Regions from separate parts of the Pseudomonas sp. LY-1 genome, predicted to be linked through region 1. Evidence: predicted binding sites of a transcription regulator. Region 1 holds the regulator's gene; the other holds the start of a gene.

Region 1 (15,024 bases):
GCTGGTACAGCGCCCCCAAGGCCGGAACAGCGCTTGTTCAGATTGGAGACAGGGAAAAACCGTTGCTGGCTATGTTACCGAGGAATGAATCTGAAGCGCCTGACGACTAAAGACTGACGAACTTGCGTGAGGGAATTGATCATTATCGTTATAATCGTCGACTTTTCGTCAGGCTATACGATTTCAGACATGAGCCAATCCAGCGATCTTATCCAATCCGCACAACGCACCATCCGCCTCGAGCTTGAAGCCGTAGAAGGCTTGCTGGCCCATATCGACGTGGATTTCGTACGCGCCTGCGAGATGATTCTGGCCAGCAAAGGCCGCGTGGTCGTGGTCGGCATGGGCAAGTCCGGTCACGTCGGCAACAAGATCGCCGCCACCCTGGCAAGCACCGGGACCACGGCGTTTTTCGTCCACCCGGCCGAAGCCAGCCACGGCGACATGGGCATGATCACCAAGGATGACATCATCCTCGCACTGTCCAACTCCGGCACCACCAACGAAATCGTGACCTTGCTGCCGTTGATCAAGCGCCTGGGCATCCAGATGATCAGCATCACCGGCAACCCGGAGTCGACGCTGGCCAAGGCTGCCGAAGTGAACCTGAATGTTCATGTGACCGCTGAAGCCTGCCCGCTGAACCTGGCGCCAACCTCCTCCACCACCGCCGCGCTGGTCATGGGCGATGCCCTGGCCGTGGCGCTGCTGGAAGCACGTGGGTTTACGGCGGAAGACTTCGCGTTTTCCCATCCGGGCGGCGCACTGGGCCGACGCCTGCTGCTGAAAGTGGAAAACGTCATGCATTCCGGCGATGAACTGCCCCACGTACAGCGCGGCACTCTGCTGAAGGACGCACTCATGGAGATGACCCGCAAGGGCCTGGGCATGACCGTGATCCTGGAAGCCGACGGGCGCCTGGCCGGCGTATTCACCGACGGTGACCTGCGCCGCACCCTGGACCGCACTATCGATATCCACACCGCCACCATCGATGCGGTGATGACTCCCCACGGCAAGACTGCACGCGCAGAAATGCTGGCGGCCGAAGCCCTGAAGATCATGGAAGACCATAAGATCGGCGCGCTGGTGGTGGTCGATGGCAATGACCGCCCGATTGGCGCCCTGAACATGCACGACTTGCTGCGTGCGGGAGTGATGTAAATGACCAGCGACCTGTTGCAACGCGGCAAGCACATCAAATTGGCGATTTTCGACGTTGACGGCGTGCTGACCGATGGCCGCCTGTACTTCCTCGAGGACGGCAGCGAATTCAAGTCGTTCAACACCCTCGACGGCCAGGGCATCAAGATGCTCATGGCGGCGGGCGTGCAAACCGCGATTATCAGCGGTCGGAAAACCCCGGTTGTGGAACGCCGCGCACAAAACCTGGGGATTCCTCACCTGTATCAGGGCAGGGAGGATAAACTAGTCGTCCTGGACGAGCTTCTTGGCCAACTCAACCTAAGCTATGAGCAGGTTGCCTATCTGGGCGACGACCTGCCCGACCTGCCGGTGATCCGCCGGGTGGGCCTGGGCATGGCTGTCGCCAATGCGGCGGCATTTGTTCGCGAGCATGCCCACGGCATCACCACGGCCCGTGGCGGCGAAGGCGCCGCCCGCGAGTTCTGCGAGTTGATCCTGCGTGCCCAGGGTAGCCTTGAAGCGGCCCACGCCGCCTACCTATAGAGCGTTTTATGCTGAGCAAAAAGATTCGCAACTTCCTGCTATTCGGGGTCATCGCCGCGCTGCTCCTGGCGGTTGGCTACTGGAATATCAGCCCGGAGCGCTTTCTCGACCAGCCTGTGGCGCAGGTTGACCAAGGCGCTATCGACTATTACGCCACCAATGCCTACAGCGTGCAGTTCCTGCCCGATGGCAAGGTGCAGTATGAAATGACCTCGGACAAGGTCGAGCACCTGAAAGCGTCCGAAGTCACCCTGCTGACCAACCCCGATTTGAATCTGTATCGCGGCACCGAATTCCCTTGGCACGTCACCAGCAAGCGTGGCGAAGTCAACCCGGACGGCACCGAAGTGGAACTGATCGACTCGGTGCGCGTCGCACGGACCGACGCACAGAACCGCGACACCATCATCACCAGCAGTCGCATGACCGTATTCCCACAGAAGCAATATGCGCAGACCGAGCAAGACGTTAGAATCGACGGCGCTGGCGGTGTATCGACTGGCAAGGGAATGAAAGCGTATTTGAAAGAAAGCAGGATACACCTGCTATCGAACGTAAGAGGACAGTATGAGGCTCGTTAAAACCCTCCCTATTTTGCTCAGTCTGGGCGCAGCACTGGGAAGCGTGAGCGCCTGGGCTCTGCCGAACGATAGCCAGCAACCGATCCACATTTCGGCCGACGATGCACAGCTCGATGACAAGCAAGGCGTCGCAACCTACACCGGCGGTGTGATCATTACCCAGGGTTCGATGAAGATCACCGGCAACACGGTGACGCTGACTCGCACCCCTGCTGGCGACATTGACGTCGTGACCTCGGTGGGCAACCTGGCCTACTTCGAACAGAAGCAGTCTGCCACCGACACCGCCCCGATGAAGGGCTACGGTAAAACCATCCAGTATCACGCCCAGCAAAATCGCATCGTGCTGATCGACCAGGCCAAGGTACTCAGCCCCGACGGCAACTCCACGGAAGGTGAAAAAATCACCTATGACACCGTGAAGCAGGTTGCCAACGCCGGTCGCGCCAACGGCACCAAGGTCACCGCACCGCGTCCACGTATCGACATGGTTATCCAGCCGAAGAAGAAGGCCGAGTAATGGCAACCCTGAAAGCCCAGCATCTGGCCAAGGCCTATAAAGGCCGTCAGGTCGTGCGCGACGTCAGCTTGTCGATCGACAGCGGCCAGATCGTCGGCCTGCTTGGCCCCAACGGTGCCGGCAAGACCACCTGTTTCTATATGATCGTCGGCCTGGTCCAGGCGGACCAAGGTCGCATCCTGATCGACGACCTCGACGTCAGCCACCAGCCGATGCACGGCCGTGCGCGCGCCGGTATCGGCTATCTTCCCCAGGAAGCGTCGATCTTCCGCAAACTGTCGGTTGCCGATAACATCATGGCGATCCTCGAGACCCGCAAGGAACTCGACCGCGACGGCCGCCGCAAGGAGCTGGAAAGCCTGCTGCAGGAATTCCACATCAACCACATTCGCGACAACCTCGGCATGAGTTTGTCCGGCGGTGAACGCCGCCGCGTGGAGATTGCCCGCGCCCTGGCCACTGCACCGAAGTTCATCCTGCTGGACGAACCGTTTGCCGGTGTCGACCCGATCTCGGTCGGCGACATCAAGCAGATCATCCATCACCTCAAGGCCAAGGGCATCGGTGTACTGATCACCGACCACAACGTCCGCGAGACCCTCGATATCTGCGAAACCGCGTATATCGTCAACGATGGGCAACTGATTGCCGAAGGCGATTCGGCCACGATCCTGGCCAACGAACTGGTCAAGGAAGTGTATCTGGGCCACGAGTTCCGCCTGTAGGCCTGCCTGGAAAAAAAGGCGGTGGCAGGCCGTTCGCCAAGGTGCGCGGGAGTCAATGAAAACCTCCGGATTTTTATTGTTACCGCGCTCTAGGCAAAGCCTCCAATATCAGGCATATAATTTGCTTATGTTTGGCGCTCACGCGCCCTGTCGTGGATGGCGCATTGCGCCGGCGAATAAGGTGTTAAGCCCCTGCCATGAAACCATCGCTAGTCCTGAGAATGGGCCAGCAGCTGACGATGACACCGCAGCTGCAACAGGCCATCCGCCTGCTCCAATTGTCGACACTGGACCTGCAACAGGAAATCCAGGAAGCCCTGGAGTCCAATCCGATGCTCGAACGCCAGGAAGAAGGCGACGACTTCGATAATGCAGACCCGCTGGCCGACAACATCGAGCAAAAACCCAATTCCGACGTGCAGGAACCCTCTTACCAGGAAACCGCCCCTACGGTGGACAACCTGGAGGAAGGCGAATGGAACGAACGCATTCCCAACGAACTTCCCGTGGACACCGCCTGGGAAGACGTCTACCAGACCAGCGCCAGCAGCCTGCCCAGCAATGATGACGACGAGTGGGACTTCACCACCCGCACCTCCGCCGGCGAGAGCCTGCAGAGCCACTTGCTGTGGCAATTGAACCTGGCGCCGATGTCCGACACCGATCGCCTGATCGCTGTGACCCTGATCGACTGCATCAACAACCAGGGCTATCTGGACGAGACCCTCGAAGAGATTCTTGAAGCCTTCGACCCGGAACTGGACATCGAACTGGACGAGATCGAAGCCGTCCTGCACCGCATCCAGCAGTTCGAGCCCGCCGGCATTGGCGCGCGCAACCTCAGCGAGTGCCTGCTGCTGCAATTGCGCCAGCTGCCCGCCAAGACCCCTTGGCTCGTTGAAGCCCAACGCCTGGTCACCGACTACATCGACCTGCTGGGCAGCCGCGACTACAGCCAACTGATGCGCCGCATGAAGCTCAAGGAAGACGACCTGCGCCACATCATCGAGCTGGTGCAGAGCCTCAACCCGCGTCCGGGCTCGCAGATCGAGTCCAGCGAAGCCGAATACGTCGTCCCCGATGTGATCGTGCGCAAAGACAACGAACGCTGGCTGGTGGAGCTGAACCAGGAATCGGTGCCGCGCCTGCGGGTCAACCCGCAATATGCCGGATTCGTCCGTCGCGCCGACACCAGCGCCGACAACACCTTCATGCGCAACCAACTGCAGGAAGCGCGCTGGTTCATCAAGAGCCTGCAAAGCCGCAACGAAACCCTGATGAAAGTGGCCACGCAAATCGTCGAGCACCAGCGCGGCTTCCTTGAGTACGGCGACGAAGCGATGAAACCGCTGGTCCTGCACGACATCGCAGAAGCGGTGGGCATGCACGAATCGACGATTTCCCGGGTAACGACGCAAAAATTCATGCATACCCCACGGGGTATATATGAGCTGAAATACTTTTTCTCCAGCCATGTCAGCACCTCCGAAGGCGGCGAATGCTCGTCCACGGCGATCCGCGCAATCATCAAAAAACTGGTTGCCGCGGAAAATCAGAAAAAGCCGTTGAGTGACAGCAAGATCGCTGGTTTACTGGAGGCACAAGGCATTCAGGTCGCCCGTCGAACCGTCGCCAAGTACCGCGAGTCCCTTGGGATCGCGCCTTCCAGCGAGCGTAAGCGTTTGATGTGACGGGCAGGCCACAGCGTTCCAGTGGCAGGCATCTCTGCCTGCCGCTTTATGCACTGGCAACGAAGGAGAAGCTGTATGCAAGTCAATATCAGTGGACACCAACTGGAAGTGACCGACGCGCTGCGCACCTATATCGGCGAAAAACTCAAACGAATTGAGGGGCATTTCGACAAGATCACCAACGTGCAAGTCATTATGACTGTCGAAAAGCTGAAGCAGAAAATCGAAGCCACCTTGCGTATACCCGGCGGAGAAGTCGTCGCCAATGCTGAGCATTCTGATATGTATGCCGCCATTGACGACCTGACCGACAAGCTGGATCGCCAAATCAAAAAGCATAAGGAAAAGCAGCAGAGCCTCCTACAGGGCACCGGCCGCTAACACTCCCCACCCATGATCCGACTTGAAACCATCCTGACTCCCGGCCGTTCCCTTGTGAACGCGCCGGGGGGCAGCAAGAAGAAAGCCCTCGAACAGATTGCCAACCTGATCAGCAAACAAGTGCCTGAGCTGGAGATGCAAGATGTCTACGAGGCTCTGATTGCCCGTGAAAAACTCGGCTCGACCGGTTTTGGTAACGGCATCGCCATTCCTCACTGCCGCCTCAAAGGCTGCGAGACACCTGTCAGCGCCCTGCTGCACCTGGACGCTCCCATCGATTTCGACGCCATCGACGGTGCCCCGGTCGACCTGCTGTTCGTGTTGCTGGTCCCGCAAGCCGCCACCGATGCACACCTGGAACTGCTCCGGCAGATCGCCAGCATGCTTGACCGCAAGGAAGTACGCGACAAACTGCGCAGTGCCAGCAGCAATGAGGCGTTGTATCAGGTTGTCCTGGCTGAACAAGACGAGCAGTAATCATGCGTTTGATCATCGTCAGTGGCCGCTCCGGCTCAGGTAAAAGCACCGCCCTCAATGTTCTTGAGGACAACGGCTTCTATTGCATCGACAACCTGCCCGCCGGCCTGCTGCCGGAGTTGGCGGAGCGCGCGCTGATCCACACCGAACTGGCACAGCCGCTGGTCGCCGTGTCGATCGACGCCCGCAACCTGCCCAGCCACCTCTCGCGGTTCCCGGCACTGCTTGAGGAAGTGCGCGCCAAGCACATTCACTGTGATGTGCTGTACCTGGACGCAGACGAAGAAACCCTGCTCAAACGCTTCTCCGAGACCCGTCGACGTCACCCCCTCAGCAGCCCGCATCGTTCGCTGGCCGAAGCCATCGAGGACGAGACCAAGCTGTTGGGGCCGATCATTGACCTCGCCGACCTCAAGATCAACACCACCAGCCTCAACCTGTACCAACTGCGCGATGCCATCAAGCTCCGCCTGCTGAACCAGCCCGAGCCCGGCACGGCCTTTCTGGTCGAGTCGTTTGGCTTCAAGCGTGGCATGCCGGTGGACGCCGATCTGGTATTCGATGTGCGCTGCCTGCCCAATCCTTACTGGAAGCCGGAGTTGCGGGACCAGTCGGGGCTGGATCAGCCGGTGGCGGACTACCTGGCCGCGCAACCGGATGTCGAGGAGATGTTCCAGGACATCTCCAGCTACCTGCTCAAATGGCTACCGCGCTTTGCCGCCAGCAACCGGGCCTATGTCACCATTGCCATCGGCTGCACCGGCGGCCACCACCGTTCCGTCTACCTGACCGAACGCCTGGGCCAGATGCTGCAACAAACCCTCAAGAACGTCCAGGTTCGCCACCGCGACCTTAGCTGAAAGGAACACCCCCGCGATGCCCGTTCTGGAAATTGAAATCATCAACAAGCTGGGCCTGCACGCCCGCGCCTCAGCCAAGTTCGTCGGCATTGCCGGGCAGTTCCCCTGCCAGGTTCGCGCTGGACGCACTCCGGAAACCATGGTCGACGGCAAGAGCATCATGGCGATGATGATGCTCGCCGCCGGCAAGGGCACCAAGATTCATTTGAAGACCGAAGGCGAGCAAGAGCAGGAAGCGATGGACGCCTTGACCAAGCTGATCAATAACTTCTTTGATGAGGGTGAATAAACCCACCCGACGAGACAGAGGCTGAAGCCGCAACAGCTTCAGCCCAATGCAGTATCCATCACCATCATCAAGCAAAACCCGATGCACAGTCCCAGGCTGGCGAGCTTTTCATGGCCATTGCGCCGCGATTCGGGGATCACCTCGTGAGTGACCACCAGCAGCATCGCGCCAGCAGCCAACGCCAAGCCTAACGGCAGCAGCACCTGCGCCAGACTCACCAACCAGGCACAAAGCACTGCGAATATCGGCTCGACCAAGCCCGAAGCCGCACCGATCAGGAACGCCTTGAACCGCGACATCCCTGCCCCGGCCAGCACCAACGCAATCACCAGGCCTTCGGGCACATCCTGCAAAGCGATGCCCATGGCCAGGCTGTCGGCATCCGGCATGCCGCCGCCCGCCGAGACGCCAACTGCCATACCCTCCGGGATGTTGTGCGCGATGATGGCAAACACGAACAGCCAGATGCGTGGCGGGATCACCGGATGCTCCGGCGTACCGACCAGCATTTCCGGGCTGGCCCCGGAGACCTTGCGATCGACCAGGTACAAGCCGAACGCTCCCAGCATGATACCAATGCTGATCAAGCCACTCGCGCCCCAAGGGCTGAACCCCAGGCCTTCAGCGGCGGCAATGCCCGGCACGACCAACGAAAACGCCGTGGCCGCGAGCATCACGCCGGCACCAAAGCCCAGCAAGGTATCGCTCACTGCTGCCGGCATGCGCCGGATAACCAACACCGGTACGGCGCCCAACGCGGTGCCGAGCGCACAGATCGCCCCACCTTGCAGGGCCCGCAGGATGCGCGGCTCCAGGTCCAGCCAGGCGAATCCTTGAGCCACCAGCAATGCAATACCTGCCAATAGCAGCAGCGAGCCAAATGCGTAACGAAACATTCGCACGCTGCTGATCGCCAGTGTTTCAGTACCCATGATCGGCCTTAGGTCGTGTTATACGGCGTGATATCAGGCCAGGGCGGCCTGGTAGCGGGCGGCGACTTCCGGCCAGTTGATGACACTGTAGAAGGCATTGATGTATTCAGGACGCCGGTTCTGGTACAGCAGGTAGTAGGCGTGCTCCCACACATCCAGGCCGAGGATCGGTGTGTTGCCGCTCATCAGCGGGCTGTCCTGATTGCCGCTGCTCTCCACCACCAGGGTCTTCTGCGGGGTCACGCTCAACCAGGCCCAGCCGCTGCCGAAGCGGGTCAACGCGGCCTTGGTGAAGGCCTCCTTGAAGCTGTCGAAACCGCCCAGTTGCTCATTGATCGCCTGGCCCAGCGCGCCATCGGGTTTGCCGCCGCCTTTGGGCGACATCACCGCCCAGAACAACGAGTGGTTGGCATGCCCACCGCCCTGATTGATCACCGCGGTGCGCAGTTGCTCGGGCAGTTGCTGGACGCTCGACACCAGCTTCTCTACCGGCCAGCCCGCAAACTCGGTGCCCTCCACGGCGGCATTGAGGTTGTTGATGTAAGTCTGGTGGTGCTTGGTGTAGTGAATTTGCATGGTTTGCGCATCGATATGCGGTTCCAGGGCATCGTAGGCGTAAGGCAAGGCAGGCAAGGTGTAGGGCATATCAGTGTGCTCCGTATTGAGGAGGGGTCGGTTGCGCCGCAGTACCGCCCAGCAAGCGATGGGTACGGGGGTATTCGCCGTGATCGCTGATGAAATTCAACAGTTCGACGTAGGTCTTGCTGCTCTGGCGCAACGCCGCGTCGCGCAGTTGCGGGCTGAGGCGCTGGTCCTGCAGCGCCTGTAACAGCCGTTGGTGGATGGCGCAGAGGTATTCCGCGCTTTCTTCCGGCTGGTTCAGGCGCAGGTGCAGGTCCGCCAGGTTGTGATGGGAAATGACGCAAGCCGCCACTGCTTCGTCGGCGTTTGCCCAGCGCTCGAACAACACTTGAGCCAGGGCCAGGGCTTGTAAATAGGCTTCGCGAGCGTCGACCAACTCGCCCTGCATAAAGCAGCGATTGGCCCGTTCGATCGTGCGTTTCCAATGCTCCATGGTCAGCCTCCAAAGCAGGGTCGGTGATTACACGCCGCCAGCTGTGAGCTTTTCCGGGTCCAGCAGGACTTCCAGTTGGCTGCGCGGCAAGTCGGTGTGCTCGAGGGCGACATCAATCACCGGGCGACCTTGCTGATAGGCTTGCTTGGCGATTTCAGCGGCCTTTTGGTAACCAATGATCGGGTTGAGTGCGGTCACCAGGATCGGATTGCGCGACAACGCTTCCTTGAGCTTGGCCTCGTTGACCTTGAAACTGGCAATGGCCTTGTCCGCCAGCAGGCGGCTGGAATTGGCCAGCAGTTCGAGGCTGCCGAGCAGGTTCTGGGCGATGATCGGCAGCATCACATTCAGCTCGAAGTTGCCGGATTGCCCGGCAATGGTGATCACCGTGTCATTGCCGATGACTTGTGCGGCGACCATGGCGGTCGCTTCCGGAATCACTGGGTTGACCTTGCCCGGCATGATCGAAGAACCGGGCTGTAACCCTTCCAGTTCGATTTCGCCCAAGCCAGCCAGGGGCCCGGAATTCATCCAGCGCAAGTCGTTGGCGATTTTCATCAATGACACAGCGATCGCTTTCAACTGGCCGGAGACGGCGACGGCGGTGTCCTGGGAGCCGATCAACGCGAAGAGGTTCTTGCCCGGGGTGAATTGCACGCCGGTCAGGCTGCTCAGTTGTTGGCTGAAACGCGGCGCAAACTCCGGATGCGCGTTGATCCCGGTACCGACAGCCGTGCCGCCCTGGGCCAGGGCTTGCAGGCTGGGCAACAGGTCCTGCAGGTGCGCAATATTGGCCTTGAGCTGCTGCGCCCAGCCATTGAGCACCTGGCTCATACGCACGGGCATGGCGTCCATCAGGTGCGTGCGACCGGTCTTGATGAAGGGGTGGACCTCTTCGGCCTTCCGTTCGATGACCTGCACCAGATGCAGCAACGCAGGCAGCGTTTGCTCATGCAGCACCAACGCCGCACTGACGTGGATGGTGGTCGGGATGATGTCGTTGCTGCTTTGGCCGCAGTTCACGTGATCGTTGGGGTTGACCGCCTCACCGAGCAAACGGCTGGCCAGGGTCGCGATCACTTCGTTGGCGTTCATATTGGAACTGGTGCCGGAACCGGTCTGAAAGATATCCACCGGAAAGTGCGGCATGAAGTCACCGTCCAGCAAGCCCAGGGCAGCATCGACAATGGCCTTGCCCTGCCCTTCGCTGATCTGCTTGAGGTCGACGTTGACCTTGGCCGCTGCCACTTTGGCCAGGATCAGCGCACGAATGAACGGCGCCGGCATGCGCTGGTGGCTGATCGGAAAGTTGTTCACCGCGCGCTGGGTTTGCGCGCCGTACAAGGCCTCGGCGGGGACTTGCAGTTCACCCATGCTGTCGCGTTCGATACGGTTATTACTCATCGGAAGATCCTTGCACCCAGTCAGAAACGGAAATCGAAGGCAGCAATTCGCACGTCGCCAATTGCCAGGCAAAGGCCTGCCAGCGCTTGAGGCGGCAGGCACAGTGGGAGAGTGTTTCCAGGTCGTGCAGCGGGCGCCAGGCCTGGTCCAGGCACTGGGATCGCCAATGCCACGGCAAGGCAATGTCCGTGGCGGTGTCGATCAGCAGGCGGAAAGCCGTTTCAGCGATCGTCCATGGATGAGTCGCGGTGCAACAGGCGAGGTATCGACCTTCATTGAGGTAATGTTCGATCAGGCGCGGTTCATTGGGCTCGAGGCAGCAGCGAATCTGACGACTCATCCAACGCCAGCTTTCCAGGTAGGGGTCCTCATGCAGGACAGCATTCATGATCCGCACTCATTCGATAATGATATTTATTATTAAATGATATTGACAATCAACACAAGAGTGGCAAGCCAATCAACCGGGAATGCAGCCACAAAAAAAGGCGCGCCATCCTGCAGATGGCGCGCCTTTTGGTGAAGCGTCGGAAGGATTAACTGCCGGCGACTGTCATCCGCTCGATCAGGACCGAACCTGTACGGATATTGCTGCGCAGCTCCAGGTCGTTACCCACGGCAACGATCTGCTTGAACATGTCGCGCATATTGCCGGCGATGGTCACTTCCTGGACAGCAAACTGAATCTCACCGTTTTCTACCCAGAAACCCGCCGCGCCACGGGAATAATCACCGGTGACCATGTTCAAGCCCTGGCCCATCAATTCAGTCACCAGCAGGCCACGCCCCATGCGTCGCAACAGCGCCGCCTGGTCTTCCTCGCCGTGGGTCACGAACAGGTTATGCACGCCACCAGCGTTCGCGGTGCTCGGCAGGCCCAGTTTGCGCCCGGCATACGTGCCCAGCACGTAGGAGACTAACTCACCGTTTTCGACGAACGGCTTGGCATAGGTCGCAAGGCCATCGCCGTCGAACGACGAACTGCCCATCGCCCGCATCAGGTGTGGACGCTCGTCGATGGTCAGCCACTGCGGAAACAGCTTCTGGCCAATCGCACCTTCGAGGAACGACGATTTGCGGTACAGGTTGCCGCCGGAAATCGCCCCCAGGAAACTGCCGAACAGACCGCCGGCCAGTTCCGCCGAAAACAGCACCGGCACTTCACAGGTCGGCACCGGGCGGGCGCCCAGGCGGCTCGCGGCACGTTGCGCGGCACGCCGGCCAATGCTGACCGGATCGGCCAGCAACTCGCCCTGACGGTTCACGTCGTACCAGTAATCGCGCTGCATCTGGCCGTTGGCTTCGGCGATCATCACGCAACTCAGGCTGTGACGCGTCGACGCATAACCGCCGATAAAACCATGGCTGTTGCCGTACACGCGGCAGCCCTGGTGGGTGCTCAAGGTGGTGCCGTCGGCATTCTTGATCCGCGGGTCGGCATCGAACGCCGCCGCTTCGCAGGTCAGCGCTTGTTCGATGGCTTGTTCCGGGGTGATGTCCCAGGCATGGAACAGGTCGAAATCCTGCAGATCCTTGGCCATCAACGCCTTGTCGGCCAGGCCCGAGCTTTCATCCTCGGACGTGTGCTTGGCAATCGCCAATGCGGCGGCCACCGTCTCGCGAATCGCTTCCGGCCCACTCGCCGAGGTGCTGGCCGAGCCTTTGCGCTGGCCGACGTACAAGGTGATACCAAACCCCTGGTCGCGGTTGAATTCGACGGTTTCGACTTCCCGCTGACGTACCGACGTCGACAGCCCCTGCTCCAGGGACACAGCCACCTCGCAGGCACTGGCCCCCTGGCGCTTGGCCTCGGCAAGGATCTGCTCGACTTGTTCCTGCAGTGCCGGTAACGCTTGCGGACCGACGCTTTGGGCTGCACTCATGGTTTTCTCCACTCAAATTCTGCTTTCGGTTAAGGCCATCGAGCGACCGGGCCGGACAAGCGGCCCCCGACTGGTTATCATGGCGGCGTTTCTTTGCGGACTGCCACCATGGTTGATTCTTACGACGACTCCCTCGATGGGGAGAAAAGCAAAACCCAGGTCAAACGCGAGCTGCATGCTCTGGTTGACCTCGGCGAGCGCCTTACAACGCTCAAGCCGGACTTGATTGCAAAACTGCCTCTGACCGACGAAATGCGCCGGGCTCTGGCGGATGCACCCAAGCACACCGCGAATATCGCGCGTAAACGGCACATCATGTTCATCGGCAAGCTGATGCGCGATCAGGACACTGACGCGATTCTGACCCTGCTCGATCAACTCGATGCCTCCACTCGCCAGTACAACGAACGCTTCCACAACCTGGAACGTTGGCGTGACCGCCTGATCTCGGGCGATGACGCGGTGCTGGAGAAATTCGTACTGGACTACCCGGACGCGGACCGCCAGCAACTGCGCTCCCTGATCCGTCAGGCCCAGCACGAACTGGCGCAAAACAAGGCGCCGGCCACCAGCCGTAAAATCTTCAAGTACATCCGTGAGCTGGACGAGACTCAACGCGGCCTGCGTTGATCCTCTTCCCCGGGTGGCGGTCTTCGCCACCCGAAGCTCCCGCTCTTACGACCCCGTGCCACCCACGGTGATCGCGTCAATTTTCAAGGTTGGCTGACCCACGCCCACCGGCACCGACTGCCCATCCTTGCCGCACGTACCCACGCCGCTGTCCAATGCCAGGTCGTTACCGACCATCGACACCTTGCTCATCGCTTCCGGCCCGTTGCCAATCAACGTCGCGCCTTTGACCGGCACGGTAATCTTGCCGTCTTCGATCAGGTACGCCTCGCTGGTGGAGAACACGAACTTGCCGCTGGTGATGTCCACCTGGCCGCCGCCGAGGTTGGCGCAGTAGATCCCGCGTTTCACCGAGGCGATGATTTCCGCCGGGTCACTTTCGCCGGCGAGCATGTAAGTGTTGGTCATGCGCGGCATCGGCAGGTGCGCGTAGGATTCGCGACGGCCGTTACCGGTACGCGCCACGCCCATCAGGCGGGCGTTGAGCTTGTCTTGCATGTAACCCTTGAGCACGCCGTTTTCGATCAGCGTGGTGCATTCGGTCGGCGTGCCTTCGTCATCGATGTTCAACGAGCCACGGCGACCGGCCAGGGTGCCGTCATCGACAATGGTGCACAGCTTGGAGGCGACCATCTCGCCCATGCGCCCGCTGTAGGCCGAGCTGCCCTTGCGGTTGAAGTCGCCTTCCAGGCCATGGCCCACGGCTTCGTGGAGCAGTACGCCAGACCAGCCCGAGCCCAACACCACCGGCAAGGTGCCGGCCGGTGCGGGGATGGCTTCCAGGTTGACCAGCGCCTGGCGCAGCGCTTCACGGGCATAACCCATGGCGCGGTCCTCGGCGAGGAAATAACGGTAGTCGGTACGCCCGCCTCCTCCATGCCCACCGCGCTCGCGGCGGCCGTTCTGTTCGACGATCACACTGACGTTGAAACGCACCAGCGGCCGCACATCCGCCGCCAGGCCGCCGTCGGTGGACGCCACCAGGATGCGTTCCCACACCCCGGCCATGCTCACCGTGACTTGCTGGATACGCGGGTCGAGGGCGCGGGTCGCGGCATCGATACGCTTGAGCAGATCGACTTTTTCTGCGCGGCTGATCACTTCCAGGGGGTTATCCGGCGCGTACAACTGGGCCACGTCCTGGGTGCTGAATGCCTGCACCGTACCGTTCTGGCCGGCGCGGGAAATCGAACGGGCAGCCCGGGCGGCCAGGCCCAAGGCTTCCAGGGTGATCGCGTTGCTGTAGGCGAAACCGGTTTTTTCACCGGATTGCGCGCGCACGCCGACACCCTGGTCGAGGTTGAAACTGCCTTCCTTGACGATCCCGTCTTCCAAAGCCCACGACTCGGAAATCTGCCCCTGGAAATACAGGTCGGCCGCGTCGATGCCCGGCCCGGCCAGATCGCCCAGCACGGTTTGCAGGCTTTCGATGGTCACGCCACCGGGTGCCAGGAGGTGTTCGCTGACTGAGGACAACAACTCGCTCATAGGTTTGGCCTTAAATTCATCGTTCTGAAGCAGGCCGCTGCGCGCCCTGCGAGAAAAAGCGCCGGTGGTTGACCACCGGCATGCGCGCCCGTATCGACGCCTGTTCACTGCTGTCGCGTTCGGCCAGCAACACCGCTTCGCCTTGATCCTGTTGCGTCAGTACGCGCCCCCAGGGGTCGACAATCGCCGCGTGGCCATAAGTCTCCCGTGGCCCCGGATGCACCCCGCCCTGGGCGGCCGCCAGCAGATAGCACTGGGTCTCGATGGCCCGCGCGCGAATCAGCACATCCCAATGGGCGGCACCGGTGACCGCGGTGAAGGCCGAGGGCGCGGTAATCAGTTCAGCCCCCGCCGCACGCAACTCGCTGTACAACTCCGGGAAGCGCAGGTCGTAACACA
Region 2 (15,024 bases), 640 kb from region 1:
GGCCTGGATCGCGATCAGGCGTTGCTGTTCAACGCGGGCGCTCTGGAGTTTTTTTTTCTCAGCGTCGAGTCGCTCCAGTTCCGACTCGCTCTTCTTTAATTCTTTTTGTAGCTCCTGGACCTGCTTCTCCAGCTTGCCCATCTCGGTTTCCGTGCCGCGCAGGTCTTTCTGCACCCCGGATTTTTCTTCCTGGAGCTTGCCGAGCAGTTTTTTCAGCTCGGTGATGTCCTGACGCGTAGCGTCCAACTGTTGTTGGGTTTGCGCGCGCTCATCGGCAAATGCCGGTTGGAGCAGGCAGACGAGAGCGAGGGTAATCAAGGCGCGAAGCATAGAGGCGGGCGACACCAGGGAAAGGGACGGCCTAGTATGCCCGGCAAGCGCTGCAAAAAAAACGCCCAATTCGGGCTTCTGGGCAAGATAGGTGCCGAGCGGCAGTGGTATGGCGAAAAGACATCTACCCAACACCGCGAGTCTAGTGTGGGAGGGGGCTTGCCCCCGATAGCAGTGGGTCAGCCAACACCTATTCAGCTGACACACCGCAATCGGGGGCAAGCCCCCTCCCACATGTGGTTTAGATCAGACCAGGATCGAAGTGCCAGTCATCTCTTTGGGCTTTTCCAGCCCCATCAACATCAGCATGGTTGGCGCCACATCGGCCAGCACGCCGCCTTTGCGCACTTTCAGATCACGCTTGCCGACGTAGATGAACGGCACCGGCTCGGTGGTGTGGGCGGTGTGGGCCTGGCCGGTGGACTCGTCGGACATTTGCTCGCAGTTGCCATGGTCGGCGGTGATCAGCGCTTCGCCGCCGACTTTTTCCAGGGCGTCGACGATGCGGCCCACGCACAGGTCCAGGCATTCCACGGCCTTGATCGCGGCGGCCAGGTTGCCGCTGTGGCCGACCATGTCGCCGTTGGCGTAGTTGACCACGATCACGTCATAACGCTGGTGTTCGATGGCGTCGACGATCTTGTCGGTGACTTGCGGCGCGCTCATTTCCGGTTGCAGGTCGTAGGTCGCGACTTTCGGCGACGGGATCAGGATGCGCTCTTCGCCCGGGAACGGTTCTTCGCGGCCGCCGGAGAAGAAGAAGGTCACGTGGGCGTACTTCTCGGTTTCGGCGATGCGCAGTTGGGTCTTGCCGTTTTTCGCCAGGTAGTCGCCCAGCACGTTTTCCAGGCTGCCGGGGGCAAAAGCCGACGGGGCCGGGATGTTGGCGGCGTATTGGGTGAGCATCACGAACTCGATTTTCGGCTGGCGCGCGCGTTCGAAGTCCTTGAAACCCGGGTCGACGAACACATGGCTCAGCTCGCGGGCACGGTCGGCGCGGAAGTTCATGAACACCACGGCGTCGCCGTCTTCCACTTTCACCGGCTCGCCGATGGTGGTGGCCTTGACGAACTCATCGCTCTCGCCGCGCGCGTAGGCGGCTTCCAGGCCTTCCTGGGCGGTGGCGGCGTTGAATTCGGCCTGGCCGTCGACGATCAGGTTGTAGGCCTGGGACACGCGGTCCCAGCGGTTGTCGCGGTCCATCGCGAAATAGCGACCGACCAGGCTGGCGATGCGGCCCTTGCCGAGGGCGGCGAAGGTGGCGTCCAGCAGTTCGATCGACGATTGCGCGCTTTTCGGCGGCGTGTCGCGGCCGTCGAGGAAGGCGTGCAGGTAGATCTTGTCGGCGCCGCGCTTGAAGGCCAGTTCGGCCATGGCCACGAGGTGGTCCTGGTGGCTGTGTACGCCGCCATCGGACAGCAGGCCCATGAAATGCACGGCCTTGCCGGCAGCGACGGCTTTATCGACGGCCGCGCAGATGGTCGGGTTCTCGAAGAACTCGCCGTCGCGGATCGCTTTGGTCACGCGGGTGAAGTCCTGATAGACCACTCGTCCGGCGCCGAGGTTCATGTGGCCGACTTCCGAGTTGCCCATTTGGCCGTCCGGCAGGCCCACATCCATGCCCGAACCGGAGATCAGCCCGTTGGGCAAAGTGGCGGTCAGACGGTCCAGCACCGGCTTGTTGGCCGAGTACACGGCGTTGTCGTGGTGGCTTTCACTGTGTCCGAAGCCATCGAGAATTATCAGGACCAAAGGTTTAGGCGTCGTAGTCATAGATCCTCTCGCGGCGGTAATTGATGAAGGGGATTGAAAAGGGAGTGGCAGTTTAAAGCGAAGTTCCGACCACGTCACCGCTTTACGGGGGTTGGCCCCCCCTGACGGCTGTGTATACTTACCGCCATTTTAACGCCCTGGAACCTCCTTGATGGTTGATCACCTGATTGCATTTGCCACTGCCCACTACCTGCTCGCGGGTGCCTTCGTCATCCTGCTGGCGCTGCTGATCGCTCATGAAATGAGCCGCGGTGGCCGCAGCCTGAGCACGTCGGAGCTGACCGCGCTGGTCAACAAGGATGAGGCCGTTGTCGTGGATATCCGTCCGGCCAAGGATTTTGCCGCCGGTCATATCGTCGGCGCCCTGAACATCCCCCAGGACAAGCTGATCGCGCGCCTGGCCGAGCTGGAGAAGCACAAGGCCAAGACCATCATCCTGGTCGACGCTCAAGGCCAGCACTCCGGCACCCACGCCCGCGAAATGCTCAAAACCGGCTTCACCGCCGCCAAACTGTCTGGTGGTATCAGCAGCTGGCGCGCGGACAACCTGCCGCTGGTGAAGTGATATGAGCCAGGTTGTCGTGTATTCCAGCGATTGGTGCCCTTACTGCATGCGGGCCAAGGCCTTGCTGGAGAAGAAGGGGGTTGCCTTCGAAGAGATCAAGGTCGACGGCAAACCCCAGGTGCGCGCCGAAATGGCCCAGAAGGCGGGACGCACGTCCGTGCCGCAGATCTGGATCGGCGCCAAGCACATCGGTGGATGCGATGACCTGTTTGCCCTTGAGCGCGCCGGTAAACTGGACGCGCTGCTTCACGTCTGACTCCTAAACCCTAAAAGACCCAAGATCAAGAAGGATCTGCGATGACTGACCAACAGAACACCGAAGCAGCAGAAGCCCAAGGCCCACAGTTTTCGCTGCAGCGCATCTATGTGCGTGACCTGTCGTTCGAAGCGCCGAAAAGCCCGGCCATCTTCCGTCAGGAGTGGACCCCAAGCGTCGGGCTGGACCTGAACACCCGTCAAAAAGCCTTGGAAGGCGACTTCCACGAAGTCGTGCTGACCCTCTCGGTCACCGTCAAGAACGGCGAAGAAGTGGCCTTCATCGCTGAAGTGCAACAGGCCGGTATCTTCCTGATCCAGGGCCTGGACGAAGCGTCCATGAGCCACACCCTGGGCGCGTTCTGCCCGAACATCCTGTTCCCGTATGCCCGCGAGACCCTGGACAGCCTGGTCACCCGTGGCTCGTTCCCGGCGCTGATGCTGGCTCCGGTGAACTTCGATGCCCTGTACGCGCAAGAGCTGCAGCGCATGCAACAGGAAGGTTCGTCGACGGTTCAATAAGTCGATGCGCTAAAAATGTGGGAGGGGGCTTGCCCCCGATTGCGGTGTGTCAGCTGAATAGGTGTTGGCTGACCCACTGCTATCGGGGGCAAGCCCCCTCCCACATTTGTTATGTGTGTTATTTGAAGCCGAGTTGGCGCCAGCCTTCGTAGACGGCGACGGCGACGGTGTTCGATAAGTTCAGGCTGCGGCAACCTTCGCGCATCGGCAAACGCAGGCGATGGCCGTCGGGCAGGGCGTCGAGCACCTCGGCCGGCAGGCCACGGCTTTCCGGGCCGAACAGGAAGGCGTCGCCGTCGGCGAAGCTGGCGTCATGGAACGGCCGCGAGCCCTTGGTGGTGAACGCGAACAGCCGAGGGTGGCCGAGGCTTTCCAGGCAGCTGGCGAGGTCGGCGTGGCGTTGCAGGGTGGCATACTCGTGGTAGTCCAGCCCGGCGCGGCGCAGGCGCTTGTCGTCCATGTCGAAGCCCAGCGGCTCGATCAAATGCAGGTGGCAGCCACTGTTGGCGCACAGCCTGATAACGTTGCCGGTATTCGGCGGAATTTCTGGTTGAAAAAGGATGACGTGAAACATGCACGGCTCCGAAGGCAAAGATGCGCTGCATTCTACCCTCGAAGAAGACCCCAGGCCGAAGCTATTGCCAAGGGTTTTGGGCTCTTTGGCGATTGTCGGCTTGATGGTGGGCCTGATGATCGGGCGCCTGACCGCCCCGGACCCGGTCGAATTGCTGCAGGTGACGCCGGCGGCCGACGGTGTGGTGGTGTGGTTCAACAGCGAACCCAAGCTGCATGGCGAGCATATCGACGGCACCGTGGCGCTGTTGTTCGACGCGCAGGGCAAGGCCGCCAGCGGGCAGCTCAAGGTCAATGACAAGGATGTGAACTGGCGCGTGCGCAAGACCGATGGCGGCCTGTTGCTCAACCTGGTGGCGGCGCGGCCGTTGCGTGGGGAATGGTCGGGAGAGGAAGCTGAAGGCCGCTGGCGGCTGGAGATCCATCTCCAAGAGCAATAAAAGAGGGAGTTCCCGGCCTGCCTGTACCAGGGCTCCCAAAACGGGATGAAGCCATCCGGCTTCGTGTTAAAGAGGGAATCCCCGGCCTGCCTGTACCGAGGTTCCCGAAAGCGGTGTGGAGCGCGACGCGGTTCGCATCAAGCACCCCGGGTGTAAAGAGGGGATTCTCGGCCTGCCTGTACCAAGGTCCCCGAAACTGGGTTGTATCAGGGTTATTGCAGGGCGCGTGCCACACTGGCCAAGTTGCTCGAAAAAAACGCTCCAGACAGCGAAAAGCCCCGGAATACGGGGCTTTGGCGTTTTCGGTTGTCTGATTTCAGGCGGCGGTGCGAAGGTTTGAGGTGTTGGCGCCGTGCCCGATGCCGGTTCATGGTGCATTGAAGCGGTGCATGGTCGCCAAACCTTGTGCAGATCCAAATGTGGGAGGGGGCTTGCCCCCGATGGCGGTGGATCAGTCATGTAGATGCCGACTGACATGCCGCTATCGGGGGCCAGCCCCCTCCCACATTGGATCTTCAGTGGGTCTGAGATTCAGCCCTCGTCACCTTCGTCATCATCCGCGCCATCGACCTTCATCCCCAGTTCCTTGATCTTGCGCGTCAGGGTATTGCGGCCCCAACCCAGCAGCACGGCGGCATCGCGACGGCGGCCGGCGGTGTGCTTGAGGGCGGTTTCGATCATGATCCGTTCGAAGGCCGGCACGGCGCTGTCCAGCAGGTTCGACTGGCCGCGTGCCAGGGCCTGGTCGGCCCATTGGCGCAGCGCCTGTTCCCAGTTGGTCACGGGGGCCGAATCCTGCGGCAGGCTGAGCAGCTCCGGCGGCAGGTCGCTGATATGCACTTCGCGCCCGGACGCCATGACCGTGATCCAGCGGCAGGTGTTCTCCAGTTGGCGCACGTTGCCGGGCCACGGCAGGTTCTTCAGGTATTCCTCGGTCTCGCTTTTCAGCAGCTTCGGCTCGACGGCCAGCTCCTGGGCGGCGCGGCTGAGGAAGTGGCGCGCGAGGGTCGGGATGTCTTCGCGACGGTCCGACATGCGCGGGATGTGGATGCGGATCACGTTGAGGCGGTGGAACAAGTCCTCACGGAACTTGCCCGCATGCACCAGGGTTTCCAGGTTCTGGTGAGTCGCGGCGATGATACGCACGTCAACCTTGACCGGCGTATGCCCGCCCACACGGTAGAACTCGCCGTCCGCCAGCACGCGCAGCAAGCGGGTCTGGGTATCGGCCGGCATGTCGCCGATTTCATCGAGGAACAGCGTGCCGCCGTCCGCCTGTTCAAACCGCCCGCGCCGCAGGTTGGCCGCGCCGGTGAAGGCGCCTTTCTCGTGGCCGAACAGTTCGGACTCCATCAAGTCCTTCGGAATCGCCGCCATGTTCAGCGCAATGAACGGCGACGCCGCCCGCGGGCTGTGGCGGTGCAGGGCGTGGGCCACCAGTTCTTTACCGGTGCCCGACTCGCCGTTGATCAGCACGGTGATGTTGGAGTGGCTCAAGCGCCCGATGGCGCGAAACACTTCCTGCATCGCCGGCGCTTCACCGATGATTTCCGGGGTGCGGGTCAGGGCGGGCGGGGCTTCCTGGTTCTGCTGTTCCTGGGCGTGCTGGTTGGCGCGCTTGACCAGCGCCACCGCTTCGTCCACGTCGAACGGCTTGGGCAGGTACTCAAAGGCGCCGCCCTGATAGGACGCGACAGCGCTGTCCAGGTCCGAGTGCGCGGTCATGATGATCACCGGCAGGCGCGGGTGCTGCTCGCGAATCCGCGCCAGCAGGTCCAGGCCGCTGGCACCGGGCATGCGGATGTCGGAGATGATCACGTCGGGCTGCTGGCGCGCCAGGCGGCTCATCACCCCGTCAGCGCTGTCGAAGCTCTGGGTGGTCATGCCTTCCTGTTGCAGGGCTTTCTCGAGGACCCAGCGGATAGAACGGTCGTCATCGACGATCCAGACAGTTTCACTACGGCTCATGTCGATGGGGCTCCTTGTTCCAGAGGCAGAAAGATCGAGAACGTGGTGTGGCCAGGATGGCTCTCACATTCGATCAGACCCTGGTGCTGGCTGATGATGTTCTGGGTAATGGCCAGGCCCAGCCCGGTACCGTCCGGGCGGCCGCTGACCATGGGGAAGAAAATGGTTTCCTGCAGTTCTGCTGGAATGCCCGGGCCGTTGTCGGTGATTTCGACTTTGGTCACCAGGCGATGGCGCACGTGGCCGATGGTGAACTGGCGCAAGGCGCGGGTGCGCAGGCTGATGCGGCCCAGGCGCAGCTCGTTCTGGCTGCTGATGGCCTGCATGGCGTTGCGCACGATGTTGAGGACCGCCTGGATCATCTGCTCGCGGTCGATCAACACGTCGGGAATGCTCGGGTCATAGTCGCGCACCAAGGTAATGCAGCCTTGGCTTTCGGCCTCGACCAACTGGCAGACACGCTCCAGCACCTCATGCACGTTGGTCATCGCCAGCGACGGCAGCTTGTTGGAGCCGAGCATGCGGTCCACCAGATTACGCAGGCGGTCGGCCTCTTCGATGATGACGTTGGTGTAGTCCTTGAGGTGCTCGTCCGGCAGCTCACGAGCCAGCAACTGCGCCGCGCCGCGAATCCCGCCCAACGGGTTCTTGATCTCGTGGGCCAGGCCGCGCACCAGCATCTTGCTGGTTTCCTGCTTGGACAACTGCGCTTCTTCCTTGGTGATGCGCAGCAGGCGGTCACGCGGGTGGACTTCGAGCAGTAGCAGGGTGCTGCCGTTGCTCAGGATCGGGGTCACGGCGTAGTCGACGGTCAGGGTCTGGCCGGTCAGGGCGGTGAGCATCGCTTCGCGCTTGGTGAACGGATGTGCCTGCTCCACTGCCTGGCGCAACGAGCTCAAGGCTTCGGCCGACTCGGTGAACAACTCGCTGATGAACTGCCCATGGCTGCGCTGCCCGCTGATGGCCAGGAGCATCTCCGCCGCCGGGTTCATGTACTCAAGGCGCAGGTCGTCATTGAGCAGGATGGTCGCGGTGGTCAGGTTGTCGAGTAACAAACGGTGCAGTGCATCGCTGATGGTCATCAGGACCTCTTTTGGAGCAAGGCGCGGGCTTGAGGCACACGCTGATACAAGGAAAATGCAAAAACCAAACCAAGGCTCCGAAAAGAAGCGTTTAAGCCCTGAAATAAGGGTTTAAGGCTCGAAACTGTGGCGTTCTGCCAGCTTCATCGGGTAGTTTCGAACCAAAATGGGCTGGGTCGGTGGGAAGGGTGCAGGCTATCGCACCAATATAGTGCGATTTTGTGACGATTGTTCAGGAAGCGCGAATTCACACAAATCAAATGCGGGAGGGGGATTGCCTCCTCCCACATTTTTGGATCGGGTGTACCGTTTTAGTCTTTGTAGATACACAGCTCGGCGGTCGCGCGGATCATCGCCAACTGCTGCATCGGCTCATTGAGCGGCTCATGCACGGCTTCGGCCAGCCATTGCGGGCACTGTGGGTCGGTGCGCTGCGGGCTGAAGTCGGCCAATTGCTGCAGCAGGCGTTTTTGCAGTTGGTCCAGTTGCGGGCGAATCTGCTTGACCAGGTCCGGGCGCGGATCGTCGGGGGCCTTGCCCTGGAACTGCCAGTCGGAAAGATGGGCGTACTGCACCAGTTTGTTCGCTTCGATCTGTGCCGAGAAGAACTGCCCGGCGGCGGCAGGGTCCAGCTTGTAGCTCGGGGCCTGGGCGACGACGCTGGCGATCACCTCTTGCTCGCGTTTCTTGTCTTCTACGGGCTTGTGGCTGTCCCACTTGCTCAGGGCGACCTGGTCGGCGATCGCCAGGCGCTCGGCGATGCTGTTGAGTAAAGGTTCGAGGCTGGGCGGCGCAGCGCTCGCACTGGCACTGACGAATAACAGAGCGAACACAAGTCGACGTTTCAATGCTGATCTCCTTGTGAGAGGGGGCTTGCCCCCCCCCCCGATAGCAGAGTGTCAGTCAGCACCGGTATCAACTGATCCACGGCTATCGGGAGCAAGCTCCCTCCCACCTTTTTGATTGGGTTTGCAGGTGCGGAGCTGTGTAATCCCCGGGCAAAAAAAGACCTCCCGAAGGAGGTCTTTTTCGATCACGCCATGTTAAGCGACGCTACCGGATCAGCAGCTGTAGTACAGCTCGTATTCCAGTGGGTGTACGAAGGTGCGGACTTTGATTTCTTCTTCGCTTTTCAGCTCGATGTAGGCATCGATGAAGTCGTCGCTGAATACGCCGCCTTTGGTCAGGAACGCACGGCCCTTGTCCAGCTCTTCCAGGGCTTCTTTCAGGCTGCCGCACACTTGTGGGATCTCTTTGGCCTCTTCAGGCGGCAGGTCGTACAAGTTTTTGTCGGCGGCGTCGCCTGGGTGGATCTTGTTCTGGATGCCGTCCAGGCCAGCCATCAGCAGTGCAGCGAAGCCCAGGTACGGGTTGGCTGCCGGGTCCGGGAAGCGGGCTTCGATACGGCGAGCGCGCGGGCTGGACACGTAAGGAATACGGATCGATGCGGAGCGGTTACGAGCCGAGTAGGCCAGCATTACCGGTGCTTCGAAACCTGGGACCAGACGCTTGTAGGAGTTGGTCGACGGGTTGGTGAAGCCGTTCAGGGCCTTACCGTGCTTGATGATGCCGCCGATGAAGTACAGGGCGGTGTCGGACAGGCCGGCATAACCTTCGCCAGCGAAGGTGTTCTTGCCATCTTTAGCGATGGACAGGTGAACGTGCATACCCGAACCGTTATCGCCGTACAGAGGCTTAGGCATGAAGGTTGCGGTACGGCCGTAGGCATCAGCCACGTTGTGTACGCAGTACTTCAGGGTCTGGACTTCGTCAGCCTTGGCAACCAGGGTGTTGAACTTCACACCGATTTCGTTCTGGCCGGCAGTCGCCACTTCGTGGTGGTGTACTTCGATGACCAGGCCCATTTCTTCCATGGCGTTGCACATGGAGGTACGGATTTCGTGGTCGTGGTCGAATGGCGGAACTGGGAAGTAGCCACCTTTGATACCTGGACGGTGGCCTTTGTTGCCGCCTTCTACGTCCTGGTCGGACATCCACGAACCTTGTTCGGAGAAAATCTTGAACATGGAGCCGGAGATGTCGGACTTGAACTTGACCGAATCAAAGATGAAGAATTCTGGCTCTGGGCCTACGAATACGGTGTCGCCGATACCGGTCGACTTCAGGTATTCCTCGGCACGCTTGGCGATCGCACGTGGGTCGCGGTCGTAGCCTTGCATGGTCGAAGGCTCGATCACGTCGCAGACGATGATCAGGGTTGGGTCTTCGGTGAACGGGTCCAGCACGGCAGTGCTGTCGTCCGGCATCAGGATCATGTCGGAAGCTTCGATGCCTTTCCAACCGGCAATGGAGGAACCGTCGAACATTTTGCCTTCTTCGAAGAACGCGTCATCCAGCGCGTCGCGAGCCGGCATGGTCACGTGGTGCTGAGTGCCTTTTGTGTCCGTGAAGCGCAGATCAATCCACTTAACGTCATGATCTTTGATGAGTTGAACCGACTTCGACATGGTGTCCTCCGGGGTGGCTTCGGGCTGGGTAGTGGAGTTAGCCCTTAGAATGTGGGTGATGCCGGCGCGGATAGTCCGCCATGGCAACCTGCCTCACAAGAGAGCAAATTGCATGCCAGTGCGCCAACATGGCCTTTTTGCGTCAAAATGGCCCCTATAACAGTGCAAACCGCGGAAATGGAATAAATAACGCACTGCAATGTGGCGTGCATTTGCGCAAATGACCTTTTTTGGTGCGTTGCACCGTTGATGCATATTAACTGGTTAAACCTTGAGCGATTTCCGCTATAATCCGCGCCCCCCTTTTTCGGCAGGCCCTGCGCGCGCTGTTTCCATGAAATTAATCGTTAAAGTCTTCCCCGAGATCACCATCAAAAGCCGACCGGTACGGATGCGTTTCATCCGTCAGTTGGCCAAGAACATCCGTGCCGTGCTCCGCGATCTGGACCCGGCTGTGGTGGTGAACGGTGTGTGGGACAATCTCGAGCTGGAAACCCGTGTCACCGACGCCAAGGCCTTGAAGGATATGACCGAGCGCCTGAGCTGCATGCCGGGCATCGCGCATTTCCTGCAGGTCGACGAGTACCCGCTGGGCGACTTCGACGACATCACCGAAAAGTGCAAACAGCACTTTGGCAGCGAGCTTGAAGGCAAGATTTTTTCGGTGCGCTGCAAGCGTGCCGGCAAGCACCCGTTCAGCTCCATGGATGTGGAAAAATACGTCGGCAGCAAGCTGCGTCGCGAGTGCGGCGCAGCCGGAATTTCCCTCAAGGCGCCGCAAATTGAAGTGCGGATGGAAATTCGCGACCAACGGTTGTTTGTGATCCACAGCCAGCACAATAGCATTGGTGGCTACCCGCTCGGCGCCCTGGAACAGACCCTGGTCTTGATGTCCGGCGGTTTCGATTCCACGGTGGCGGCCTACCAGATCATGCGCCGCGGCCTGATGAGCCACTTCTGCTTCTTCAACCTGGGCGGACGTGCCCACGAATTGGGCGTGATGGAAGTCGCGCACTATATCTGGAAGAAGTACGGCAGCTCCCAACGCGTGCTGTTTGTCAGCGTGCCGTTCGAGGAAGTACTGGGCGAAATTCTCGGCAAAGTCGATAACAGTCATATGGGCGTAGTATTGAAGCGTATGATGTTGCGCGCAGCGTCCCGAATTGCCGATCAACTGCAGATCGACGCGCTGGTGACCGGCGAAGCGATTTCCCAGGTATCCAGCCAGACGCTGCCGAACCTGTCGCTCATCGATTGCGTGACCGAGAAGCTGGTGCTGCGCCCGCTGATCGCCAGCCATAAGCAGGACATCATCGACCTGGCGGAACAGATCGGCACTGCCGACTTCGCCAAGCACATGCCCGAATATTGCGGGGTCATCTCGGTGAACCCCAAGACCCACGCCAAGCGCAACCGCGTGGAGTATGAAGAACAACAGTTTGATATGGCGGTTCTGGAGCGTGCGCTCGAGAACGCCAAACTGGTCCCGATCGATCGTGTCATCGACGAGTTGGGCCAGGATGTGCAGATCGAAGAAGTCAGCGAAGCCCTGGCCGGTCAGATCATCATCGACATCCGTCACCCGGATGCCGCTGAAGACGAGCCGCTGGAAATCGCTGGCATCGACGTACAAACGCTGCCGTTCTATGCATTGAACGCGCGTTTCAAGGAACTGGATAACAGCCGTCAGTACCTGCTGTATTGCGACAAAGGCGTGATGAGTCGCCTGCATGCCCACCATTTGCTCAGTGAGGGGCATGCCAATGTGCGCGTTTATCGACCGAGCTAAGAGCCCGGGGCTGTTTGCCTGTGGCCTGCGTCACCGGCCCCCCGACTCTGCCGTCAAGCTGTAACGGCAAGGCCTGACTCTACTGTTAATCGCTGCCACGACCTGTCAGCACACCGAATCCTCTGATCGAGATACACAAGTGATCGAAAATCTACGTAACATCGCCATCATTGCTCACGTTGACCATGGTAAAACCACCCTGGTAGACAAACTCTTGCGTCAATCCGGCACCCTGGAGCGCAACGAGCTCAACGACGAGCGCGTGATGGACTCCAACGACCAGGAAAAAGAGCGCGGTATTACCATCCTGGCTAAAAACACCGCTATCAACTGGAACGGCTACCACATCAACATCGTGGATACCCCGGGCCACGCCGACTTCGGCGGCGAAGTAGAACGCGTAATGTCGATGGTCGACTCCGTTCTGCTGCTGGTTGACGCTCAAGACGGCCCTATGCCGCAAACCCGTTTCGTGACCAAGAAGGCGTTCGAAGCCGGCCTGCGTCCGATCGTGTGCATCAACAAGGTTGACCGTCCAGGCGCGCGTCCGGATTGGGTTCTGGACCAGATCTTCGATCTGTTCGACAACCTGGGTGCTACCGAAGAACAACTGGACTTCCAGGTTATCTACGCTTCGGCCCTGAACGGTATCGCCGGTCTGGATCACACCGCCATGGCGGAAGACATGACCCCGCTGTACCAGGCCATCGTTGACCACGTTCCACCACCGAAGGTTGACCGTGACGGTCCGTTCCAGATGCAAATCTCGGCACTGGACTACAACAGCTTCCTGGGTGTTATCGGTGTTGGCCGTATCGCTCGTGGTAGCGTCAAGCCGAACACCCCGGTTGTCGCTATCGGCGCCGACGGCAAGAAACGCAACGGTCGTATCCTGAAGCTGATGGGTCACCACGGCCTGCACCGCATCGACGTTGAAGAAGCGTTCGCCGGCGACATCGTGTGCGTCAGCGGTATGGACTCGCTGTTCATCTCCGACACCCTGTGCCAGCCGGACACTGTCGAGGCGATGAAGCCTCTGACCGTCGACGAGCCAACCGTTTCCATGACCTTCCAGGTAAACGACTCGCCTTTCTGCGGTAAAGAAGGCAAGTTCGTGACCTCCCGTAACATCAAGGAACGTCTGGACAAAGAGCTGCTCTACAACGTGGCACTGCGCGTTGAAGAAGGCGACTCGGCTGACAAGTTCAAGGTTTCCGGCCGTGGTGAGCTGCACCTCTCGGTACTGATCGAAACCATGCGTCGCGAAGGCTTCGAAATGGGCGTTGGTCGTCCTGAAGTGATCATCCGTACTGTTGACGGCGTGAAGCAGGAACCGTTCGAAAACGTCACCATCGACACCCCTGAAGAATCCCAGGGCAAGGTCATGGAAGAGATGGGCCTGCGTAAGGGCGACCTGACCAACATGGTGCCGGATGGCAAAGGCCGTGTGCGTCTGGAATACAACATCCCTGCGCGTGGTCTGATCGGTTTCCGTAACCAGTTCCTGACCCTGACCAACGGTGCTGGCATCCTGACCTCGATCTTCGATCGCTACGACACCATGAAGTCCGGCGACATGTCCGGCCGTCAGAACGGTGTTCTGGTTTCGGTTGAAACCGGCAAGGCGCTGACCTACTCCCTGGAAACCCTCCAGGCGCGTGGCAAGCTGTTCGTTGAACACGGTCAAGAGATCTACAACGGTCAGATCGTTGGTCTGAACAGCCGTGACAACGACATGGGCGTCAACCCAACCAAAGGCAAGAAGCTCGACAACATGCGTGCTTCGGGTAAAGACGAAACCATCGCTCTGGTTCCACCTGTTCGCTTCACCCTGGAACAGGCCCTGGAATTCATCCAGGACGACGAGCTGTGCGAAGTCACGCCTAAGTCGATCCGCCTGCGTAAGAAGATCCTGGACGAAGGCGAGCGTACCCGCGCTGCCAAGAAAGCCAAGAACTGAGTTAACTCAGGCTGAATGAAAAACGCCCCCGGTCGAAAGGCCGGGGGCGTTTTTTTATGTCTGCAGGTTTTGTGCTGAAGGTGCCGGCCCTATCGGGGGCAAGCCCCCTCCCACATTTTGAAGGCGTTCACAAATCAAAACTGTGGGAGGGGGCTTGCCCCCGATAGGGCCCTTGAGAACCCTGCAAAACATGGATCAGAACTTATCGAGAGTCTTGAAATTGGTCTCGCGCACCACTTCCTTGGGCTTGTACGCGCAATACCCCGGCCGCGGGCCGATTTTCGGGTGGTTGCGGCAGGTATCCGGGCGCTTGTCATAAATAGTGCAGAAGCGCGTCTTACGATCCAGGTACAGGCAGTCGTTGTTGCTCATGCGCTGCAGGGTGAAGATCTCGGATTTGCTGTTGTAGCGCTCGACGATGCCTTCCTTCTGCAAACGCTTGGCGATGTTCTTCGGCGGGTCGCCGCGCTCGAATTCATCGACGATGCCAATGCGGATCAAGTCTTTGATCTTCACTTCGACCGGCAGCGTGCAGCAGCTGGACACGCAGCCTCCGCACATGTGGGCGGAATATTTCTGCCAGGTCTCGAGACGGTCGAGTTCCGCGGCGGCGATCAGTTGAGGCTTCATCAGGGTTCCAAGGTGGGGCGGTATCCGGGCGCGCGATCATACCGGGATTGATGGTTTTTTGAACAATATTTTCGGGTTTTCAGCTCGAAGGCGGCTCGAACAGTGATCGGGCACGACCCCTGCATTAAATTCATGCAAAGGTGAATGAGTTAAAAAACTGCCGAACCAGCGCGTCGACCGCCGGTCAGACCGACTAGGCTCTAGCAACTCCTTCAATCTCGCCCGAGGTCACACCGATGTCTCAGGAACCGCTTGCACGAGAAGCAGAGGTAGCCGCATTTCGCGATGCTGTCTTGACCAAACTCACCTACGCGGTGGGCAAAGACCCGGATCACGCCTTCGACCATGACTGGTTCGAAGCCATTGCCCTGGCCGCCCGCGACCAGATGGTCGATCACTGGATGAACCATACGCGGCAAATCTACCGCAAAGGCCAGAAGCGGGTGTATTACCTCTCGCTGGAATTCCTCATCGGCCGCCTGCTCTTCGACAGCCTGAGCAACCTCGGCCTGCTGGAGATCGCTCGCGAAGCGCTCACCGAGTTGGGTGTCGACCTGGAACGCATCCGCCTGCTGGAGCCCGATGCAGCGCTCGGTAACGGCGGTCTGGGGCGCCTGGCGGCGTGCTTTATGGAAAGCATGTCGACCCTGGGCATTGCCGGCCATGGTT

Evidence for each region. The regulator sigma-54, encoded in region 1, starts transcription at its own class of promoters, with help from an activator protein. The targets are predictions, from matches to a motif close to ANTGGCATNNANNTTGCTNT.
Region 2: a site for sigma-54 is predicted at 10,077-10,096, ahead of glnA (glutamate--ammonia ligase). Genes of this name have one in related genera too.

Annotation. Positions count from the first base shown of each region.
Region 1 covers NZ_CP094353.1:1,279,678-1,294,701, reverse strand. The annotation lists gene MOQ67_RS05905 (KpsF/GutQ family sugar-phosphate isomerase) at 190-1,164, shown strand; gene MOQ67_RS05900 (KdsC family phosphatase) at 1,165-1,689, shown strand; gene lptC (LPS export ABC transporter periplasmic protein LptC) at 1,698-2,270, shown strand; gene lptA (lipopolysaccharide transport periplasmic protein LptA) at 2,257-2,790, shown strand; gene lptB (LPS export ABC transporter ATP-binding protein) at 2,790-3,515, shown strand; gene MOQ67_RS05880 (RNA polymerase factor sigma-54) at 3,713-5,206, shown strand; gene hpf (ribosome hibernation-promoting factor, HPF/YfiA family) at 5,282-5,587, shown strand; gene ptsN (PTS IIA-like nitrogen regulatory protein PtsN) at 5,600-6,064, shown strand; gene rapZ (RNase adapter RapZ) at 6,067-6,924, shown strand; gene MOQ67_RS05860 (HPr family phosphocarrier protein) at 6,941-7,213, shown strand; gene MOQ67_RS05855 (ZIP family metal transporter) at 7,252-8,145, opposite strand; gene MOQ67_RS05850 (superoxide dismutase) at 8,179-8,790, opposite strand; gene MOQ67_RS05845 (hypothetical protein) at 8,792-9,220, opposite strand; gene MOQ67_RS05840 (class II fumarate hydratase) at 9,248-10,624, opposite strand; gene MOQ67_RS05835 (FagA protein) at 10,617-11,012, opposite strand; gene pmbA (metalloprotease PmbA) at 11,161-12,507, opposite strand; gene yjgA (ribosome biogenesis factor YjgA) at 12,616-13,137, shown strand; gene tldD (metalloprotease TldD) at 13,183-14,625, opposite strand; gene MOQ67_RS05815 (carbon-nitrogen hydrolase family protein) at 14,642-15,024, opposite strand, start outside.
Region 2 covers NZ_CP094353.1:636,298-651,321, forward strand. The annotation lists gene MOQ67_RS02810 (murein hydrolase activator EnvC family protein) at 1-330, opposite strand, end outside; gene gpmI (2,3-bisphosphoglycerate-independent phosphoglycerate mutase) at 577-2,103, opposite strand; gene MOQ67_RS02820 (rhodanese-like domain-containing protein) at 2,255-2,668, shown strand; gene grxC (glutaredoxin 3) at 2,670-2,924, shown strand; gene secB (protein-export chaperone SecB) at 2,966-3,445, shown strand; gene MOQ67_RS02835 (tRNA (cytidine(34)-2'-O)-methyltransferase) at 3,564-4,019, opposite strand; gene MOQ67_RS02840 (hypothetical protein) at 4,018-4,458, shown strand; gene ntrC (nitrogen regulation protein NR(I)) at 4,990-6,426, opposite strand; gene glnL (nitrogen regulation protein NR(II)) at 6,423-7,508, opposite strand; gene MOQ67_RS02855 (chorismate mutase) at 7,820-8,356, opposite strand; gene glnA (glutamate--ammonia ligase) at 8,570-9,976, opposite strand; gene thiI (tRNA uracil 4-sulfurtransferase ThiI) at 10,311-11,765, shown strand; gene typA (translational GTPase TypA) at 11,905-13,725, shown strand; gene MOQ67_RS02875 (YkgJ family cysteine cluster protein) at 13,921-14,355, opposite strand; gene MOQ67_RS02880 (glycogen/starch/alpha-glucan phosphorylase) at 14,592-15,024, shown strand, end outside.